DNA from 2 places in the Streptomyces sp. NBC_01092 genome. Region 2 is predicted to be linked to the other one. Evidence: riboswitches for the same ligand, from Rfam matches in the RefSeq annotation. Region 2 holds a riboswitch; the other holds the start of a gene.
What was found. Region 2 has a riboswitch for cobalamin ahead of OG254_RS39820 ((2Fe-2S) ferredoxin domain-containing protein). Riboswitches for the same ligand answer to the same signal wherever they lie in the genome.
Positions count from the first base shown of each region.

Region 1 (8,373 bases), 6.2 Mb from region 2:
GCTGCACCAGCGAGTCGGCGAGCGACTGCCCGACCTCCCAGCTCAGCCGGGACGGGATGGCCTTGGGGTCGACGGAGTAGAAGTTCCGGCCGGTGGGGAGAACGTTCACCAGTCCGCGGGTCGGCGACCCGGACGGGCCCGCCGGAACGTAACCGCCGTCGAGTGCCTTGAGGATGTGGCCGATCTCGTCGGTGGTCCGCGCGAGCCGCGGCACGACCTCGTTGCAGGCGAACTCCAACACGGCCACCGCTTCGGGGAGTTCGAAGCCGAGGACGTCACGGATGAGAGCACGGCTGTCGTCGGCCGCCCAGGCACGGGACTCCATCCCCTCCGCGATCCGCCGGCACAGCTGCTCCAGCAGGTCGATCGCGTCGGCGGCCGTCCGGGACGGGCCCTCGACCAGGTCGCTCAGCTCGACCGGCACCTTCAGCGGCGCACCCGGCTCGGCGAGCAACTCCTTCTCGACCAGACCGAAGTGAGCGGCCAGCGAGGCCCGCAGCCCCGGCAGCGCGTTCGCCTGCCCGCCCCACACCTGCGAGGCACGCAGCACGGCGAGGACCAGGTTCACGCGCGGCTCGCCGACCGGGCCGCCGCCCAGGATGTGGAGCCCGTCGCGGATCTGCACGTCCTTGATCTCGCACAGATAGCCGTCGATGTGCATGACGAACTCGTCGAAGGCGTCATCGTCCGGCTGGTCGTCGACATGCAGGTCGTGGTGCAGCTCGGCCGCCTTGACCAGCGTCCAGATCTGCGCGCGCACGGCCGGCGCCTTCGTCGGGTCCAGGTCCGAGACCAGCGCGTACTCGTCGAGGAGCTGCTCCAGCTTGGCCAGGTCGCCATAGGTGTCGGCGCGGGCCATCGGCGGCACGAGGTGGTCGACGACGGTGGCGTGGCCACGACGCTTGGCCTGGGTGCCCTCGCCGGGGTCGTTGACGATGAAGGGGTAGATCAGCGGCAGGTCGCCGAGGACGGCGTCCGGAGCGCAACCACCGCTCAGCCCCAGCCCCTTGCCCGGCAGCCACTCCATCGTGCCGTGCTTGCCCATGTGGACGAGGGCGTCGGCGCCGAACGAGTTCTCCAGCCACCGGTACGCCGCCATGTAGTGGTGCGACGGCGGCATGTCCGGGTCGTGGTAGATCGCGATCGGGTTCTCGCCGAAGCCGCGCGGCGGCTGGATCATCACGACGACGTTCCCGAACTGGAGGGACGCGAGCACGATGTCGTCCCCGTCGACGTACAGCGAGCCGGGCGGCTCGCCCCACGCCTCGGTCATCGCGTCCCTCAGCTCCGGGTCGAGCTTGTCGAACCACGCCTGATAGTCGGCCAGCGGCACGCGCGCGGGCGCGGCGGACAGCTGGTCCTCGGTGAGCCACTCGACGTCGTGCCCGCCGGCCTCGATGAGCCGGTGGATCAACTCGTCGCCGTTGTCGGGGTACTCGGTGACGCCGTACCCGGCCGCCTTGAGCGCGTCCAGGACCCGTACCGCCGACGCGGGCGTGTCCAGGCCGACCGCGTTGCCGACGCGGGAGTGCTTGGTCGGGTAGGCGGTGAAGACGAGCGCGAGCTTCTTGTCCTCGTTCGGCTTGTGCTTCAACCGCGCGTGCCGTACGGCGATCCCGGCGACGCGCCCGGCCCGCTCCGGGTCGGCCACGTACACGGGTACGTCGTCCGGGCCCTGCTCCTTGAAGGAGAACGGGACGGTGATGAGCCGCCCGTCGAACTCCGGGATGGCGACCTGCATCGCCGCGTCCATGGGGGAGAGCGCGGCGTCGGAGTCGTCCCAGGCCGCGCGGGACGACGTCAGGCAGAGCCCTTGCAGCACCGGCACGTTGAGGTCCGCGAGCGCCCCGATGTCCCACGCCTCCTCGTCGCCGCCCGCCGAGGCCTGCGAGGCGTGCGTGCCGCCCGCGGCGAGGACGGTGGCGATGAGGGCGTCGGCCTTGCCGAGGATCTCGTACAGCTCCGGGTCCGCGCCGCGCAGCGAACCGCAGTACACGGGAAGGGCGTTGGAGCCGTGCGCCTCGATCGCGTCGCACAGGGTGTCCACGAACGCGGTGTTGCCGCTGAGCTCATGGGCCCGGTAGAAGAGCACGCCGACGGTCGGGCGGCCCTCCTGGAGCGTACGGTCGCCGTGGACGCCGTACTCCGGCATCTTCTGCGGCTCGACGAACCCCTCGCCCGTCAGCAGCACGGTGTCGGAGAGGAACCGGGCCAGCTCGGTGAGGTTGGCGGGGCCGCCCTCGACCAGGTACTTCAGCGCCTCCGCCACGACACCGGCCGGCACGGACGACTCGGCCATCAGCTCCGCGTCCGGCACGGCCTCGCCGCCCAGCAGGACGGTGGGGATGCCGGAAGCCTTGAGCTTGGCCAGCCCGTCCTCCCAGGCCCGCTTGCCGCCGAGCAGTCGTACGACGGCGAGGTCCGCGCCGTCGAGGAGCGCGGGCAGCTCGGCCTCGACGTCCACGCGGGTCGGGTTGCCGATCCGGTAGTCGGCACCGGAGGCGGCCCTGGCCGCCAGCAGATCCGTGTCGGCGGTCGACAACAACAACACTGTGCTCATGCGGGCGCTCCCGGTGGAATGAAAGGCAGTCCTTGCGGCGCGCCCGACTCGATGAGCCGCCAGAGCGCGTCCGTGTCCGCGTGCTGTTCGATCAGGTCGCCGAGCCGGTCGAGCTGCTCCTCGCGCAGCGCGGCGAACGACGTGTCCGGCGCCGGCACGAAGCGGCGGCCCGCGGCGGCGGCCACCTCGCGCAGGAAGGCCCGCCGGAAGCCGTCCGACTCCAGCGAGCCGTGCCAGTGCGTGCCCCAGGTCTGGCCGACCCGGCAGCCGTCGAGGAATGGCCGGCCTCCGCTTATTTCGGCGACCCCGTGATGGATCTCGTACCCCTCGACGGGCTCCCCGAGGGCTTCGCCCACCGGCCGCGTGAGGGTCTTCTCGCGGGCGAACCGGACGCGGACGGGCAGGATGCCGAGCCCTTCGACGTGCCCGCGCCGGCTCTCGATGTCGTCCTCGATGTGCTCGCCGAGGACCTGGAAGCCGCCGCAGATCCCGAGGATCGGGCGCTGCTCGGCGGCCCTGCGGGCGAGAGCATCGGCGAGCCCGCGCTCCCGCAGCCACTCCAGCGCGCGGACCGTCCCCCGGGTCCCCGGAATGACGACGAGGTCGGCGTCGGCCAGCTCCTCCGCCCGGTCCACGAACCGCACGACGACGCCGGGTTCGGCGGCGAGGGCGTCGACGTCCGTGAAGTTGGACATGAGCGGGACGGCACAGACGGCGACGCGCAGCACGTCCTCCCCGAGGGGCGGGGCGACGTTCGACTCCCGGACCGTCCCGCGCAGGGCTGTGTTTGATTTGAAAGAGGGCCGCAGCCCGTCCTCCTCGTCGATGCCGAGGCCGTGCTGGAAGGGGAGGACGCCGTAGGTGTGGCGTCCGGTGAGTTCGTGCAGCATGTCGAGCCCCGGCTCCAACAGGCTGACGTCCCCCCGGAACTTGTTCACCAGAAACCCGGCGACGAGCGCCTGATCCTCGGGCGAGAGGAGGGCGACGGTCCCGAAGAAGGAGGCGAACACGCCACCGCGGTCGATGTCACCCACCACCAGCACGGGCAGCCCGGCATTGCGGGCGATCCCCATGTTGACGATGTCGGTCCGCCGCAGATTGATCTCGGCCGGAGAGCCGGCTCCCTCACAGATCACCGCGTCATACGTGCCCCGCAATTCGGCGAGACAGTCGAGCACGGTCCCGAGCAGCTTCTGCTGCCGCCCGCCGTGATACCCGCGTGCGCTGAGCTCACCGACGGGCTTCCCCAGCAGCACGACCTGACTGCTCTGCTCGCCGCCGGGCTTGAGCAGCACGGGATTCATGAGCGCGGTCGGCTCGACACGACAGGCCTGCGCCTGCATGGCCTGCGCCCGCCCGATCTCGGCACCTTCCCTCGTCACGAACGAATTGAGGGACATGTTCTGCGCCTTGAACGGCGCGACCTTGACCCCCTGCCGCACCAGCCACCGGCAGATTCCCGCGGTGACGACGCTCTTGCCGGCGTCGGAGGTGGTGCCGGCGACGAGGAGACCACCGCCCGTCATGAGGGACGTCCCTTCGCGATGAGGCGCGCGGCGACACAGACGCCGAGCGCCAGCAAGCTGACACGCTTCGACAGCCGTACGGCCCGTTCCACGTCGTGGGTGCCGACGGCCCGCCCGTCCGTGTTGAGCACGGGCCGGTGCTCGACCCTGCCGCCGTACGACAGCGTCCCGCCGAGCCGCACCCCGAGGGCGCCCGCGAACGACGCCTCGACGGGCCCGGCGTTGGGGCTCGGGTGCTTGGCGGCGTCGGCGCGCCAGGCCCGTACCGCTCCCCGGGGATCGCTCCCGGCGACGGCGGCGAGTACGGCGGTCAGCCGCGCCCCCGGCCAGCCGGCCAGGTCGTCGAGCCGGGCCGAAGCCCATCCGTAGCGCCGGTACTTGGGTGACTTGTGCCCGACCATGGCGTCGAGCGTGTTCACGGCCCGGAACCCGAGCAGCCCCGGCACCCCGCCGACGGCCCCCCACACAAGGGCCCCCACGACGGCATCGGAGGTGTTCTCGGCAACGGACTCGACCACGGCCCGCGCGATCCCGTCCGCGTCCAGCGCCTGCGGATCCCGCCCGCACAGATGCGGCAGCCGGGCACGGGCGCCCTCGATGTCCCCCGCCTCCAGCGCTCGCCCGATGACGCGGGCCTCCCGGGCCAGCGAAGTCCCCCCGACGACCGCCCAGGTGGCGGCGCCGGTCAGCGCGACGGAGGCGACGGGAGAGGGACGTACCGCACGAGCGGCGAGCGCTCCTGCCGCCACGGCGCCACCGGTGCACACGGCGGTGTGCACCGCACCCCACGCGCGGTCGTCGCGCCACAACACCCGTTCCACGGCGCCGGCAGCCCGTCCGAACGCGGCGACCGGATGCCCCCGACGAGGGTCGCCGAGCAGCAGATCACCGAGAAGTCCGGCGGCGGCGCCGTACGCGAAAACGCGATCGGCTCGCATCGGGGTCAGCCGATCGCTGGGTCAGACGAGGGTCTGCTACTGCATGTCGATCGGCAGGCGAGCATGGCGTTATGTCCTCACTCAGGGTGTCCGCGCCCTGGTACGACGAGACCGGCGGCGAGAGTTCCTGGCTCCCGGGGCTTTCTACCCCGGTGACAGTGGCGGGACCGCGCCGGATTCACACCGGCTTCCTCTTCTGCCGCCGTACTTGGCCCCGGCAGTCCACCACGGGGTTGGAAGGGGCGTCAACTTGCCGTTGACCTGCGAGGGAAGAGTGTGCGAAGGCCCACACAGCACTGAGGTGCGGGACGGTGATCCGTCCCGCACCTCGGGTGTTTCAGGTGGTGTGCGCGCTGCGTCAGGCCACGATCAGATAGATCCCGTAGGCCACCGCCGCCGTGCACGCCGCGAAGCACGCGTACGCGCCCGTGACCGCGAGTGCGGCCGAGTCGCCCTGGGCCGCGGCCCGTTCGCGGCGGGACAGGCCCGCGATGCCGAGGGTGAACAGGCCCACCAGGGCCACCGTGATCACGAGGCTGACGCCGAAGACGGAGCCGAGAGCCGCCCAGTCGATCTTCATGCTTCTTCTTTCTTGGGAGCCGGTAACGGGGCGGGGGTCAGACCGTGGCCTGCGAGGGCGCGGGCTCGGAGGACGGGGCCGGGATCGTGGCCGTGAGGTCCTCGGTGGCCGTGCCTGCCGGGGGCGGGGTCACGGCGGCGATGGCGGTGGTGACGACGCCTGCCGGCTCGTCGGACTCGTTGACGTTCGTGTGGTCGACGACCTCGCGGCGGGAGAGCTTCCAGATCGCGGCGCTGGAGGCGATCAGGAAGACGGCGACCACGGCCGTGCCCCAGGCGCCGAAGCCCGTCACGTACTCCGCGAGCGCGCCCACCAGGGCTGCGGCCGGGAGGGTCAGGCCCCAGGCGACGAACATCCGGGTGGCCGTCGACCAGCGGACGACGCCGCCCTTGCGGCCGAGGCCGGCGCCCATCACCGAGCCGGAGACGGAGTGCGTGGTGGAGAGGGAGAAGCCGAGGTGGGAGGAGGCCAGGATGACGGTGGCCGCGCTGGTCTGGGCGGCGAAGCCCTGCTGCGGCTGAAGGTCGGTCAGGCCCTTGCCCATGGTGCGGATGATGCGCCAGCCGCCGAGGTAGGTGCCGAGCGCGATGGCCAGGCCCGCGGAGAGGATGACCCACATGGGCGGGTCGGAGTCGGGGGCGACGGCGCCGCCGGCGACCAGGGCGAGGGTGATGATGCCCATCGTCTTCTGCGCGTCGTTGGTGCCGTGGGCGAGCGAGACCAGGCCGGCGGAGGCGATCTGGCCGGTGCGGTAGCCCTTGGCGGCGGCTTTGCCGTCGGCCTTCTTGCCGAGGGTGTACATCAGGCGGGTGGCGAGCAGCGCGGCGATGCCCGCGACCAGCGGCGCGGCGATCGCCGGGATCAGCACCTTGGTGACGAGCACGTCGCCGTGGACCGCGCCGACGCCGGCCGAGGCGATGGTGGCGCCGATCAGACCGCCCATCAGGGCGTGCGAGGAGCTGGAGGGCAGGCCCACCAGCCAGGTCAGCAGGTTCCAGAGGATCGCGCCGACCAACGCGGCGAATATGACCTCGGGGCGTATGCCGGTCTCGTCGACGAGACCTTTGGAGATCGTGTTGGCGACCTCCACGGAGAGGAAGGCGCCGACAAGGTTCAGTACGGCGGACATGGCCACCGCGACCTTGGGCTTGAGCGCACCGGTCGAGATGGTGGTGGCCATCGCGTTGGCGGTGTCGTGGAAACCGTTCGTGAAATCGAACGCGAGTGCGGTGACCACCACAATCGCGAGGATCAGCGAGAAGTTTTCCATTTACCCAGGCAATCGTTCGAGGTCATTGGCTGGACGAACGTAGGTAACCTGAGTGAACGAAAGGTGAACTGGGGTGGGCCGCACGGTGTCCGGAGCGGCCGGGTGAGGTGACCCCGACCCCGCCGGTCGACGCGCGGCCCAGGCGCCGCACGGTCAGTAGCCTCGGGCGAACTTCCTCAGCTGGGTCATGGAGCCGTTGAAGAGATTCTGATCACCCGGCAGGCTGCCGCTGGCGTTGTCGTACTGCCAGAGGGTCCAGTACCGCCATCCGGCCGGCAGCGCCCCCGCGGTCGCGGAGTCGTAGCGGGCTATCCACAGCGCGTGGTTCGAGGCGAAGGTGCGGCTGGTGCCGGTGCAGTTGTTCCACCAGTGCGTGGTGGTGTAGATCACCGGGCGGCGGCCGGTCAGCCGCTTCATCTCGTTGCTGAAGGACTGGATCCAGCTGACCATCTTCGCCTTGCTCAGTCCGTAGCACTTCTGCCTGCCGTACGGGTTGTACTCGATGTCCAGGGCGGGCGGCAGGGTCCAGCCGTCCGACCGCCAGCCGCCGCCGTTGCGCACGAAGAAGGCGGCCTGGGTCTTGCCCGACGACTTGTTCGGCAGCGCGAAATGGTACGCGCCGCGGATCAGGCCCGCGTTGCGGGAGCCGTTGTACTGCTGGCCGAAGTACGGGTTGCGGTAGGTGTGGGACTCGGTCGCCTTGACGTAGACGAACCTGGCGCCCTTGGCCTTCGAGCTCTGCCAGTTGACGTTCTTCTGATGGGAAGAGACGTCGTGCCCCTTGGGCTTGCTCGCGGCCGCCGCCGGGATCTCGGCGAGTGCGGTTCCGCTGAGGGTGAGGGCCGCCACGGATATCGCTATGAGTCGGGAGCGGTGGCGGGACGGTTTGTGATCACGGGCCATATTTCCCCCCGGAATGGCTACGCGTGCGACAAATCCCCCAGAGGCTACTGGAAGATCGTTGAAAGCTGATCGATCTCAGGCCAAGGCGAGGGCGGGGGTGGTGTATCCCCTTGTGCGCCCTGCCGGAGGCCGGAGTTCCCCCTTAGAGTGCGCCGCCCCTGCGGCGACTTGACGCCATGTCGACGCGGCGGCTGGCAGGATCGCCGCATGGTTGAGGAGCGGCGGGATCAGCGGGGCGAGCGGGATGCACGGGAGGGCTCACAGGAAGTGGGGGAGGCGTGGGGCAGGAGTGTGCGCCCCGAGGAGACGGAGGCCTGGGAGGCCCTCGTGGTGACGGCACGCAGGACCGTCTCCGAGGGGCTCGTCGTGGGCACGTCCGGCAATCTCTCGGTGCGGGTCGGGGACACGGTGCTGGTCACGCCGTCGGGGGTGCCGTACGACCGGCTGTCGCCGGAGGACGTGACGGGGGTCGACCTGGCTGGGGATCGGGTGCTCGGCTCGCTCGTGCCGACGAGCGAGCTGCCGATGCATCTGGCGATCTACCGCGCCACGGACGCCGGCGCCGTCGTCCACACTCACGCGGTCCATGCCACGGC
Region 1 covers NZ_CP108659.1:2,616,578-2,624,950, reverse strand. The annotation lists gene cobN (cobaltochelatase subunit CobN) at 1-2,560, opposite strand, end outside; gene OG254_RS11580 (cobyric acid synthase) at 2,557-4,086, opposite strand; gene OG254_RS11575 (cobalamin biosynthesis protein) at 4,083-5,024, opposite strand; cobalamin riboswitch at 5,123-5,266, opposite strand; gene OG254_RS11570 (hypothetical protein) at 5,383-5,604, opposite strand; gene OG254_RS11565 (anion permease) at 5,642-6,874, opposite strand; gene OG254_RS11560 (lysozyme) at 7,028-7,777, opposite strand; gene OG254_RS11555 (class II aldolase/adducin family protein) at 7,985-8,373, shown strand, end outside.
Region 1: linked by a shared signal. The riboswitch ahead of OG254_RS11575 (cobalamin biosynthesis protein) and the one ahead of OG254_RS39820 ((2Fe-2S) ferredoxin domain-containing protein) in region 2 are both predicted to bind cobalamin.

Region 2 (8,373 bases):
GAGGCCGGAGCTGTGCTCGCGCAGCTCGTAGAGGATCTCCTCCATCTCGAACGCGGCGGTGATCGTCTCGATGAGCACGGTGGCGCGGATCGTGCCGCGGGGGATGCCGAGCAGTTCCTGGGCGAGGACGAAGACGTCGTTCCACAGGCGGGCCTCGTACCGGTTCTCCAGCTTCGGGAGATAGAAGTACGGGCCCTGGCCCGCGTCGATCTGGCGCTGGGCGCAGTGGAAGAAGTACAGGCCGAAGTCGACGAGGGCGGCGGGCACGGGCCGGCCGTCGTACGCGAGGTGCTCCTCGTCCAGATGCCAGCCGCGGGGGCGGACCACGAGGGTGGTGTGCCGCTCGCCGACGTCGAGCAGGGTGAGCTGCCCGTCGATGAGGTTGCCCCAGGTCGGCGAGGTGGCGTCCTCGAAGTCGGCCACCCACACCTGGGCACCGGAGTTGAGCGCGTCGGACGCCGTACGGCGATCGGGCGGCCCGGCGATCTCCACGCGCCGGTCGGCCAGTCCGGGTGCGGGCGGTGCGACACGCCAGGTCGGGTCGGCGCGGATGGCTGAGGTGACCATGGGGAAGTCGAGCGCAGAGCCCGCGGCGAGCCGGAGGGCCTGTCGCCGGCGTTCCTTCATCAGGTCCTGACGGCGCTCACCGAACTCCGCGGCCAGGCGGCCGACGAAGTCCAGAGCGGCGGGCGTGAGGATCTCGTCGTGGCGGTGGCCGGGGGCGCCCAGGATACGGACGTGGTGAGTGACTGCAATGATGGACATCGGGCTCTCCTTGTCGAGGCCGTTCAGGGCATCGCCCCAAAGGGGCGCGGGGAACTGCGCGACCAGCCCCCACGCACCCGCAGACAACAAACCGGACCTAGTGGAACTGCTCTTCCTCCGTGGAACCGGCAAGCGCGGTCGTCGAAGACGCAGGATTGACGGCGGTCGACACCAGGTCGAAGTACCCCGTCCCGACCTCACGCTGATGCTTGACGGCGGTGAAGCCGTACTGCTGGGCGGCGAACTCCCGCTCCTGAAGGTCGACATACGCCGTCATCCCCTGCTCGGCATAACCCCGCGCAAGGTCGAACATCCCGTGGTTCAGCGAGTGGAACCCGGCCAGCGTGATGAACTGGAACCGATAGCCCATCGCCCCCAACTCCCGCTGAAACTTGGCGATCTGGTCGTCGTCCAGCGCGGCCTTCCAGTTGAAGGACGGCGAGCAGTTGTAGGCGAGCATCTGATCCGGGTACCGGGCGTGGATCGCCTCCGCGAACTCCCGTGCCTGCGCGAGATCCGGCGTACCGGTCTCGACCCAGATGAGGTCGGCGTACGGGGCGTAGGCGAGCCCGCGTGCGATGACCGGCGCCATGCCGTTGCGGACTCGGTAGAAGCCCTCCGCCGTGCGCTCGCCCGTGACGAACGCGGCGTCGCGCTCGTCGACGTCCGTGGTGAGGAGGTTGGCGGCGAGGGCGTCGGTGCGGGCGATGACGACGGTCGGCACATCGGCGATGTCGGCGGCGAGCCGGGCCGCGTTGAGGGTGCGGATGTGCTGCGAGGTCGGCACCAAGACCTTGCCGCCAAGGTGCCCGCACTTCTTCTCCGACGCGAGCTGGTCCTCGTAGTGAATGCCGGAGGCCCCCGCCGCGATCATCGCCTTGGTGAGCTCGAAGGCGTTCAGCGGGCCGCCGAACCCGGCCTCCGCGTCGGCGACGATCGGCGCGAGCCAGTCGGTGCGGTCCTCGCCGCCCTCCGCGGTGGCGATCTGGTCGGCGCGCAGCAGTGCGTTGTTGATCCGACGGACCACCTGGGGAACGGAGTTGGCCGGGTACAGGCTCTGGTCGGGGTAGGTGTGCCCGGCCTGGTTGGCGTCGGCGGCGACCTGCCAGCCGGACAGGTAGATGGCCTGGAGCCCCGCCTTGACCTGCTGCACGGCCTGGCCGCCGGTGAGCGCGCCGAGTGCGTGGACGTAGTCCCGCTCGTGCAGTTGGCGCCACAGCCGCTCGGCGCCGCGCCGGGCCAGGGTGTGCTCCTCGCGGACGCTGCCGGAGAGCCGTACGACGTCCTCGGCGGTGTAGGTGCGCTCGATGCCCTGCCACCTCGGGTCGGTGGCCCAGCGCCGCGCGAGTTCCCCGGCCGCCTGCGTGCTCGCCTCTGCCATGACTGTCACCGTCTCCTCGGTAGGGGGTGTCTGTTGCGTCTGCCAAGCCTGTGCCGCTCGCGGCAGGCAATGGCACTGCGTGTCGTTGAAGGAAATGCGGCCCGCGATCCGCAGGGCGAATCTGAGCAATGTCGCCTTTCCTGCGGGCCGCACTGAAACTCTGGCACTGGCACTGAGTGCCATCAAGCATGGCTGTCTGCCAAGTTCTGCGAATCTTCTCGCCGCCGATTGCCAAGCTTGCGAAGGGTGCGAACGACGCCGGTTCGCCTACGCTGGCCAGGTCCCGTTCCGGATCCGACAGGAGCCCAGGTGAGCAAGACCTACGCGGGCGCGCGGCTGCGGCGGCTGCGCGACGAACGCCGGATGAGCCAGGCGGAACTCGCCCGCGCCCTGGGTATCTCCCCGAGTTACCTGAACCAGATGGAGCACGACTCCCGCCCGCTCACCGTGCCCGTCCTGCTCCGGCTCACCGAGACCTTCGGCGTGGACCCGGGATTCTTCTCCGAGCGCGACACCGCCCGGCTCGTGGCCGATCTACGTGAGGCGCTGACCGGCGAGATCGCCGCCGCCCGGGTCTGCGCGACCGACCTGGGCGAACTGGCCGCACGGATGCCCGCGGTCGCCCAGGTCCTGCTCGACCTGGGCCGTCGCAACCAACTCCTGTCCGAGCGGCTGGCGGGAGCGGCGGACGGCCGTGACACGGCCGACGAGATGCCCCACTCGCCCCGCTCCCCGCACGAGGAGATCCGCGACTTCTTCTACCGCCGCCAGAACTACCTCCACGACACCGACCTCGCCGCCGAGCAGCTGGCCGGGGAGATCGGCATCCGGCCCGGCGAGGTCATGCGGGCCCTGACCGCACGCCTCGCCGACGCCCACGGCATCCGCCTGTCCACCGGATCCGAGGAGCACCTGTCCACCGGCTCCGGCGACCACCTGCACCACTACGACGAGCCGACCCGCACCCTCCACCTGTCGACCCGCCTGCGCCCCGGCCAGCGCGCCTTCCGCATGGCGACGCAACTCGCCCTGCTGGAGTACGCGGACGAACTGGACCGGCAGGCGGCCGAGGACTTCCCCGCCGACTCGCCCGCCCACACCCTGGCCCGCATCGGCGTCGCCAACTACTTCGCCGCCGCGCTGGTGCTGCCGTACACCGCCTTCCACGCGGCGGCCGAGGAGGTCCGCTACGACATCGAGCGGCTCACCGACCGCTACGGCCTCGGCTACGAGACCGTCTGCCACCGCCTCAGCACGCTCCAACGGCCCCGCCTGCGCGGAGTTCCCTTCTCCTTCGTGCGGGTCGACCGCGCCGGCAACATGTCCAAGCGGCAGTCCGCGACCGGGTTCCACTTCTCCCGGGCCGGCGGCACCTGCCCGCTGTGGAACGTCTACGAGGCGTTCGCCGCGCCCGGCAGGATCCATGTCCAGATCGCCGAAATGCCGGACGGGCAGCGGTACTTGTGGATGGCCCGCGCGGTCACCCGGCACCGCGGCGGCTGGGGCGAGCCCGGCAAGACCTTCGCCATCGGACTGGGCTGCGAGATCCGCCACGCACACCGCCTCGTCTACTCCGACGGCCTCGACTTCACCAGCCCCTCCGCCGCCACCCCGATCGGCATGGGCTGCCGGGTCTGCGAACGCCTCGACTGCCCCCAGCGGGCCGCACCGCCCCTCGGGCGGACCCTGCGCATCGACCAGAACACCAGCACGTTCGTGCCGTACCCCGTGACCGGGCGCACGACCTGAGAGCCGTACGGAGTTGATAGCCTCCTCGGGCCAGTCGAGCCACATCCGAGGCCAGGGAATCCGGTGCGAATCCGGAACTGACGCGCAGCGGTGAGGGGGACGGGCGGGGCACAGAACGCCACTGGGAGACCGGGAAGGCGCCCCGACCGGACGAACCCGAGTCCGAAGACCTGCTGGCACCTCCGCGCCGCCCCGGCGGGGAGGACGTCCGTAGGCCGGCTCCGCGTACGAGCCCCGACCAACCGAGGCATGATGTCCCACCAGCGGCCTGAGTTGCCCGCCGAGCGCCCGTCCGCCGAACCTGCACCCTGTCGCGTGGTCGTGTGCCGGGACTGCTGCTGCGGCACATCCAAGGTGACCGGTGTCGATCACGCGCAGCAGACCGCGCGCCTCGCCGAGCAGGTGCCCATGCGCATCTCCGACTGCCTCGACGTGTGCGAACACGCCAACGTGATCGTCGTCCAGCCCAGCGCCGCAGCCCGCAGGACCGGCGCCCGCCCGGTCTGGCTCGGCCTCGTCAACGACCCCGACGCGACCGAGGACATCATCGACTGGGTACGGGCCGGCGGACCCGGCGTCGCACCCTGTCCCGACGTGCTCGACCTCTACACCTTCACGCCGCCCAGGCTGAGCGCGCCGAAGCGGTCGGAGCCGGCTGGTTGACGCCCGAGTGCGTTGTCCCGTCGCGGGATCGTCAATCGGTCCTGGCGCGCAGGCTCCGCGCCAGGGTGGGAATCATCACCGTCGCGGGGACGAGGTGCAGCCCGACGAGGGCGGTGGTGGTGGCGGTGTCTGCCCCGGAGAGGAGGGGCGGGACCAACGAGATCGCGGTCAGTGCCACTGCCGTCCACACGAATCGCTCGGCGGGGCGAGCGCTCCACCGTAGAAGAGCGACGGCAATGACGACGCCCACGACCGAGAAGAAGCCGGTCACCACGGCGAACCCGGACAACGGGATCGTCTCGCCACCATCGGGCACCTCGAAGTCGACTCCGACGGCCTGGGCAGACGCAGCGACGAGGGTGGTGGCCACGATCGCTGCGAGCGTGGCCAGGAAGCCGGTGCCGGCGAGCCTGCGGAATCGGTGGGAGGCGCTGGTCCGGCCCGATTCCGGGCCTGCTACGACCCCGTTGTCATTCATGCTGGTCATGGCGTTCCTTCATCCGCCGGCAGGCGCTCCGGCAGCCCGAGCCGCGGGAACTGGTCGTCGTGGAACGTGATGATCTCGGTGATCGCCCCGCCGGTGACGCGCAGGACGTCGATCGTCAGCGGCAGGTACGCGCCCTCCTGCTTCTGCCAGAGGTAGAAGGCGAGGGCCGGCTGCCGGTTCACGGAGGTTTGGACGGCGCGCAGGCCCTTCATGCCCTCGAAGCCGCTCTCGACCCAGTAATTCACCACCGTGTCGCGGCCGACGTACAGGCCCGGCGTGGGCGGCATCGAGGAGCGGACGTCGTCCCGCAGCATCGAGGCGAGCGCCGGGATGTCCGTGGCCACGCTGGCGTCGGTGAAGCGGCGTACCAGCTCGCGCGTCCCCGCGTCCTCCTCGCCGCCGGACCAGTCCTGCCGCTCGGCGGGCAGGTGCTCCCGCATGCCTGCGCGGGCCCGCTGCAGCGCGCTGTTCACGGAGTTGACGGAGTCCCCGAGGGCCTCCGCGACGTCCTTCGCCGGCCAGCCGAGCACGTCCCGCAGGATCAGCACGGCCCGCGGGCGCGGCGCGAGGTGCTGGACCGCGACCAGGTACGCCAGCTCGATCGTCTCCCGCGCGACGGCGACGGACTCCGGCTCGTCGGCCTCGCCCGCGGGCAGCTCGTCGAGCAGCCGGTCCGGGTAGGGCTGCAGCCACAGCACCTCGCCGCCGGTCGCGGGCTCCGGGCGGCGCTTGGCCAGCAGGTCCAGGCAGGCGTTGGTGGCGATCCGGTACAGCCAGGCCCGGAACGTCGACCGCCCCTCGAAGGTCTCCCGGCGCCGCCAGGCACGCAGGAACGTCTCCTGCACGGTGTCCTCGGCGTCCTCGAACGACCCGAGCATCCGATAGCAGTGCACGTGCAGCTCCCGCCGGTGCCGCTCCGCCAGCCCCGAGAACGCCGGCTCGTCCACCTCGCCCAGACCGCTCACGCCCAGCTCCTCCAGCCGCGTGTCCGCACTCATCACGTCATCCTTCCGTCTCTTCGTGTCCCGTCGTAGGTGTGACGCGTGCGGGCGCGACAACTCATCACTCTGAGATGCGCGCCCCAAGGATTCGGACCCCGGCGCAGCGATCACTCCCCGTTTGACACGGTTCGGAGCGGTGGCATCGTGGTAGGCGGGGGCCAGGGTTGGGAGGCTCGGCGTGGCATCCGGTTCGGCATGGCGTTCCGCAGCGCGGCAACTGCCACTCAGGCTCACCGTCGGCGCGTTCTTCCTCAATTCCGGACTGTCGAAACGCGACGCGGACCAGGCCACCGCTGAGCGACTCCAGCAGTTCGCCAGCGCCACCTACCCCTCCCTGGGCAGGCTCGACGCCCAGACGTTCACCCGGCGGCTCTCCACCGGGGAGATCGCCGTCGCCGCCGCGCTGCTCGTGCCGGTCGTCCCTGCCGCCGTCGCCGGGGCCGCGCTCACCGCGTTCTCGTGCGCCACTCTCGGGCTGTACCTGCGTACGCCGGGCATGCGTCAGGAAGGCAGTCTGCGCCCCACCGAGCAGGGAACCGTGCTGGCCAAGGACGTATGGATGCTGGGCATCGGCCTCTCCCTCATCGCCGAGGGCCTGACCGGACACCGGGGACCCGCGGCCACCGCCCTCGGCCCTCGGTGCCACAGGCGCAAGCTGCGACGCTGATCAGGCCACCGCCCCAGGGGAATGACGCCAGGGGAGCCGACATGGCTTGGACGACATGGTTCTTCGAGCCCGGCCATACCGGCGCGGAGTTCCGCGCCAGGCACATGATGGTCACCTACGTGCGAGGGCAGCTCAAGAACGTGCACGGCCGGCTGCAGGTCGATCCCGACGAGCCGGAGAACGCCCGCGTGAACGCAACCATCGACGCGACCCAGGTGTACACCGGTCAGCCCGATCGTGACGCCCATCTGCGCAGTGCCGACTTCTTCGACGTCGAGCACCACCCGACGTGGACATTCGTCGGGTCGTCCGTGCATCAGCTCAGCGCAACCGAGTTCGAGGTCACGGGAGATCTCACCGTGCGGGGCGTCACGCGCTCCGTGGCCTTCGACGTCACCTACTTGGGACAGTGGGACACCCCCTGGTGGGAGGACGGTCGGGACCGGGGCCCCAGGCGACGCGCCGGGTTCAAGGCCACCACCCGCATCAATCGCCATGACTTCGGGGTGAGTTGGAACGACGTGGTCGAGCGGGGCGGAGTCGTCGTCAGCTCCATGGTCGATGTCGTGGTGGACATCGAGGCCGTCCTTGAGGCCGGCGAACCGGCCGCCTGAGCGCGCTTGTCGGCCCCGGGGCAGCGGTGGTCAGATTCTCCCCACGGCCCGTTTCGCTGCTGCACACGTGCACCGACGTACACAAACACCGAGGTCATATATGCAATTCACGACCCGCCCGACCCTGAGCGGCACCTTCGGCATGGTGTCCTCCACCCACTGGCTCGCCTCGCAGTCCGCGATGGCCGTGCTGGAGCGTGGCGGCAACGCGTACGACGCCGCCGTGGCGGGCGCGTTCGTGCTGCATGTGGTCGAGCCGCATCTCAACGGTCCGGCCGGTGAGGTGCCGATCCTCATCGCCCCGGCGGGCGGCGAGGTGCGGGTGGTGTGCGGGCAGGGCGTGGCCCCGGGCGGGGCGAGCGTCGCGCACTACCGGGGGCTCGGGCTGGACCTCGTGCCCGGGACGGGACCGCTCGCCGCCGCCGTGCCCGGCGCCTTCGACGCCTGGATGCTGCTGCTGCGCGACCACGGGACCCGGACGCTCGCCGAGGTGCTCGCATACGCCATCGGGTACGCCGAACACGGGCACGCGCCCGTGGAACGCGTCGGCGAGACCGTCGAGACCGTGCGGGAACTGTTCGAGACGGAGTGGACCTCGTCGGCCGAGGTGTATCTGCCGGGCGACAGGGCGCCCCGCCCCGGTGAGCTGCTGCGCAATCCCGCCCTCGCCGCCACCTGGAGGCGACTGCTCGACGAGGTCTCGGGCCCCGGGGACCGGGTCGCGCAGATCGAGGCCGCGCGGGAGGTGTGGCGGTCCGGCTTCATAGCCGAGGCCCTCGTACGGCAGGCTCAGCGGCCCACCATGGACACGAGCGGTGAGCGGCACTCCGGCACGCTCACGGCCGCCGACCTCGCCGGCTGGTCCGCGACCTACGAGGCGCCGGCGACGTACGACTGGAACGGCTGGACCGTGTGCAAGGCGGGCCCCTGGAGCCAGGGCCCCGTCCTCCTCCAGCAGCTCGCGCTGCTCCCGCCCGAGCTGCCCCGGTACGGGTCCGCCGAGTACGTCCATCTGCTGATCGAGGGCTGCAAGCTGGCCATGGCCG
Region 2 covers NZ_CP108659.1:8,805,727-8,814,099, forward strand. The annotation lists gene aceB (malate synthase A) at 1-765, opposite strand, end outside; gene aceA (isocitrate lyase) at 863-2,146, opposite strand; gene OG254_RS39815 (short-chain fatty acyl-CoA regulator family protein) at 2,456-3,895, shown strand; cobalamin riboswitch at 3,910-4,088, shown strand; gene OG254_RS39820 ((2Fe-2S) ferredoxin domain-containing protein) at 4,148-4,558, shown strand; gene OG254_RS39825 (DUF6069 family protein) at 4,590-5,045, opposite strand; gene OG254_RS39830 (RNA polymerase subunit sigma-70) at 5,042-6,043, opposite strand; gene OG254_RS39835 (hypothetical protein) at 6,225-6,713, shown strand; gene OG254_RS39840 (YceI family protein) at 6,755-7,327, shown strand; gene OG254_RS39845 (gamma-glutamyltransferase family protein) at 7,428-8,373, shown strand, end outside.